Regions from separate parts of the Vibrio sp. V31_P5A7T61 genome, predicted to be linked through region 2. Evidence: riboswitches for the same ligand, from Rfam matches in the RefSeq annotation. Region 2 holds a riboswitch; the other holds the start of a gene.
What was found. Region 2 has a riboswitch for lysine ahead of lysC (lysine-sensitive aspartokinase 3). Riboswitches for the same ligand answer to the same signal wherever they lie in the genome.

Region 1: it holds a riboswitch for lysine, as region 2 does, so the genes downstream of both, CAG58_RS05275 (Na+/H+ antiporter NhaC family protein) here and lysC (lysine-sensitive aspartokinase 3) in region 2, are expected to answer to the same signal.

What each region holds. Positions count from the first base shown of each region.
Region 1 is NZ_WXWI01000025.1:76,284-78,698, forward strand. Features, by position in the region: gene CAG58_RS05270 (H-NS family histone-like protein) at 161-574, opposite strand; lysine riboswitch at 1,036-1,263, shown strand; gene CAG58_RS05275 (Na+/H+ antiporter NhaC family protein) at 1,378-2,415, shown strand, end outside.
Region 2 is NZ_WXWI01000073.1:123,814-126,228, forward strand. Features, by position in the region: gene CAG58_RS16545 (pyridoxal-phosphate-dependent aminotransferase family protein) at 1-677, opposite strand, end outside; lysine riboswitch at 906-1,082, shown strand; gene lysC (lysine-sensitive aspartokinase 3) at 1,193-2,415, shown strand, end outside.

The DNA.
Region 1 (2,415 bases), on a different contig from region 2:
ATAATAAAGGCTCCTAGTAGGAGCCTTTATTGTATGACAGATAAATTCCCTTTTGTTAACGAAATACTCACTAATCGAGAGTTAGGCTCCAAGGTTGATGAATGCGATTATCAGCAGATAAATACCAAGCCGTTAGTTAACAAAGAGGAAATAAAAGAGTTTAGATAGCAAACTCTTCTAATGATTTACCTTCATCCAATGCTTTTTGAATGGCTAAAGGCGTACGTCCTTGACCTGTCCATGTTTTTTCAACGCCATTGTCCATGTATTTATATTTAGCTGGACGTGGTGCACGTTTGCCTTGTTTCGTCTTAGCTTTAGTTTTGGTTTCGCCAGCAAGCGCAGAAATTAACGCGCTCACATCAATACCTTCTTTAGCTATTTGTTCAGCAATCGCAGAGAGCTTAGCTTCTTGTTCTGCCATTGCCGCTTTTTCTTGTTCTTCAAGTTCTTTACGCTCTTGTACTACGGTCGTTAATTTATCGAGCGCTTCTTCAAGCTGTTCTAGAGTCAAATCACGAGCATATGCACGTAGGCTACGAATATTTAATAGCGTTTTAGTTAGTTCAGACATTACTGTTTCCTGTGAGATAAAATGGTTTACCGCTTAATATTAAACCTAGTTATTTGTTCTAGCAATATTAGGATGATGATAATAACACGAATATTGAGTAAAAAAAGATTAACAAGCCGAAGATTAATATTATTGGCTTATAGTATAGCCGGTTAATATGACCATATTTGAGCATAACGTTAACCATAAACAGGTTTTTTTCAAGTCTATTTACTATTTTTAGTGATATTCATTGCATAATCATCTGTCGCTATCAGCTCATGCCATCATTAATTTTAAATCGAGAATAGTGCCGTCATAAAAATCGATGATTTCACGGGTTACTGACCAGTAACGGCAAGCGGTAGAGCATCAAAAAGAATTAAACCTTACTATAGGTTGCATTGAGATGGATGATAAGTACAATGCGATGACCTAATGCGGGAGTCATGGATTACTTAAGATGATTAAGTAAGCGGATTTCTCGATGTAGAGGTGCGGTATTGAAAAGTAACTAGGGTTGGGGTGATGCCAATGAACCCAAGTGAAAGGCCTTACCGCCGAAGTAAGTCGTCGATCAACACGGCTTGCTGGGGTTGTTATCGAATAGGGACAACACTGCCATAGTCTAAGTACCGTACGCGTTTGGTGAACATAACCAACCTACCGTTCGGTACTGTGTTGTTAAACTATGGAGCGCTACTGTAGGGTTGGGTGAAGTGTTCGCTTCCCTTTCGCTTAGTTCAACATAAGCTGTGATGATCAATATCGTCCAGTTTGTCTGCAGTAGATCTCTTGCCATTTATTATTGGTTTTTGAAGATCATGAATGTAATTGATTTTGCTTCCTCGCCTTTGTCTTTGTTACCACCCTTGGTTGCATTGGGCTTAGCAATTATTACCCGTCGAGTGTTGTTGTCTCTTGGCGTTGGTATTTTAATCGGTGCTTTACTGCTCGCTAACTATTCCGTCACTGATGCGGTTTCTTATACCAGTGGTCAAGTATTCAGTGTGTTTATCGCTGATGGTGGTATCAATACTTGGAATATGAGTATTGTTGGCTTTTTATTATTATTAGGCATGATGACCGCGCTATTGACGTTATCTGGCGGTACTCGTGCGTTTGCCGAATGGGCGCAAGTTCGCGTAAAAAGCAAACGTGGGGCTAAATTATTAGCGGCTTTTCTTGGTGTATTTATTTTTGTTGATGACTATTTTAATAGTTTAGCGGTCGGTTCTATTTCAAGGCCAGTCACGGATCGTTTTTATGTATCACGTGCCAAACTGGCTTATATTTTAGATTCGACGGCTGCGCCAATGTGTGTCGTGATGCCCGCTTCCAGCTGGGGTGCATACATCATGACGATTATCGGTGGTATTCTCGTCTCGCATGGTATTACTGATTATTCACCGCTTGGTGCTTATTTACGCCTTGTACCAATGAACTTTTACGCTATCTTCGCCTTGCTTATGGTATTTGCGGTAGTGTGGTTTCAAATGGATATTGGCCCGATGCGTCGTCATGAAATTAATGCGTCGCAAGGTCGAGGATTTGATAACGATCAGGACAATGATAGTCCCGCTGCTCATCAATTAAATGAAGAGTTAGACATTCCGGAAAGTGAAAACGGTAAAGTGTTGGATTTGGTGTTACCGATTGTGCTGCTGATTATCGCTACTATTGGTGCCATGCTCTACACCGGTGGACAAGCTTTAGCAGGTGAGGGGATGGCTTTTAATATTCTCGGAGCCTTCGAAAATACCGATGTAGGCACCTCATTAGTTTATGGTGGCTCTACGGGATTATTGGCGGCATTAGTAACGGTATTCAAACAAAAAATGCCATTACGAGACACATTGATG
Region 2 (2,415 bases):
ATCGGTGTGGTACGCGCGTGTATTTTATCAATCGCAGCGGGAGAAAAAGTTAATGGTGATAAACCGGGCACACAAGATAGGCATTTCTGACTTCCAGAATACACCGCATCCAATTGCCATTCATCGACCAATAGCGGTACACCACCAAGCGATGTCACGGCATCCACGATTGTCAACATGCCATACTGTTTTGCTAATTGACTGAGGGCTTGCGCATCACTGCAAGCACCCGTTGAGGTCTCGGCATGTACGAAAGCCAAAATTTTCGCATCGCTGTGTTCAGCTAACGTAGCGGCCACTTTTTCGATTGAAACTGGCTTTCCCCACTCATCATCAATCACAACCACTTGTCCGCCACAGCGAACGGCATTTTCTCGCATTCGCTCGCCAAACACTCCATTACGACAGACAATCACTTTGTCACCAGGTTCGACCAAATTAACAAAACAGGCCTCCATACCCGCACTCCCTGGCGCTGAAACCGCAATCGTGAATTCGTTTTGGGTTTGAAAGGCATATTGTAGTAACTGCTTCAGTTCATCCATCATGCGAATAAATAATGGATCCAGATGACCAACGGTCGGTCGGCTTAAGGCCTGTAATACTTGCGGTGAAATATCTGAAGGTCCAGGCCCCATCAAGATCCGACGAGGTGGAATAAAACTGCTAATAGCCATAATTGCTCCTTGCTTTTTCGATGACGTGAATGGTTGAGGTTAATGCAAATCATCTCCCACCACAATCCGACCGAAGTCTAGGGATCCAACCACTTTCACATTCTGATCATTTTTATTTGCATGAGTAGCAACATTTGCAATTGACATTAATGAAACAAAACCGTTCAATGAATGCGCTATCTATACCGAAGAGACTTAACCTAACAACACCACGTTAAATCTTGACGGTATAGCAGAAGAGGAGCACTGCCCAGGCAGATCATTTGTGGAGCCTCAACTCCAATACAAACGATTCATGGGGAGCAGTGCCGAGGTAAAACAAAGGTGAGGCTTTGATTTACCGGTTGCATGGGCTGAATCCCTGTGACTGTCATCAGACGAGACTGATGAAGAGCTTCTGAGGACATTGCTTAACCGTTATCCCTCTTTATTTGCTCTCAGTTCACACTCTTCAAAACATTGGACGTTGGATTACCAACTATTTTTTATTTATAGGAAGTCTTGGGAGACATGCTGTGAACGCATTCAATGTCGCTAAATTTGGCGGAACAAGTGTTGCTAATTTTCAAGCGATGAGCGGCTGTGCCGCGATCATCGAAAATAATCCTGCTACTAAGTTAGTGGTGATCAGTGCCTGTTCAGGGGTAACCAATCTACTGGTTGAATTGGCAAACGGAGTACAAGATAGCCAACAGCGAGCGATGATTATTCAGCAATTAGCGGATATTCACTACACGATTATCGAGTCTTTAACCGCACCGAAAACGGTCTGTGCTGAGATAGAAACCATTTTAGACACGGTACGCCGAGCCGCAGAGGCCGCCGCGTTTGAAGTCAGTAAAAAGTTAACCGACCATCTTGTGGCTTGTGGCGAGTTAATGTCCACTTATTTACTTACCCAAATCCTTCGTGAACGTGGCGTCGATGCCGTACGCTTTGATGCTCGTCAAGTGATGCGTACTGATGATCACTATGGCCGAGCCGAACCACAGCTGGCCGCCGTACAATCTTTAGTGACTGAAAAATTACATCCACTGTGCCAACAACACGTCGTGGTTACTCAAGGTTTTATTGGTGCCGATCAAGAAGGCAATACCACGACCCTTGGTCGAGGAGGCAGTGATTATTCAGCGGCATTATTTGCCGAAGCAATCCAAGCCTGTGGCCTAGAAATTTGGACCGATGTACCGGGTATTTACACCACCGATCCACGGATTGTTGCCAAAGCCGCTCCAATTTCCGAAATCAGTTTTAGTGAAGCATCAGAAATGGCCAATTTTGGCGCTAAAATTCTTCACCCTTCAACACTAGTACCTGCGATTCGTCATGGTATTCCTGTTTTTGTGGGCTCGTCCAAAGCACCACAAGAGGGAGGCACTTGGATTCGTCAACAAGTCGATAGTACGCCACTGTTTCGAGCACTTGCACTGCGCTGTAATCAAACCATGGTAACGCTACGCAGTGCTAACATGTTTCATGCTTATGGTTTTTTAGCCAAAGTGTTTGAGATTTTGGCAAAACATAAGATTTCTGTAGATCTGATCACGACTTCAGAAATTAGTGTATCGCTAACCTTAGATAAAACCGATACGTCAGGCGGCAATCCTGAATTACCACAACACGTTCGCCAAGAGTTAGAGGCTTTATGTACGGTAGAAGTCGAACACGATCTCTGCTTAGTCGCACTGATTGGTAACAAAATGAAAGATAGGCCCGGCTACGCCAAACAGGTCTTCGG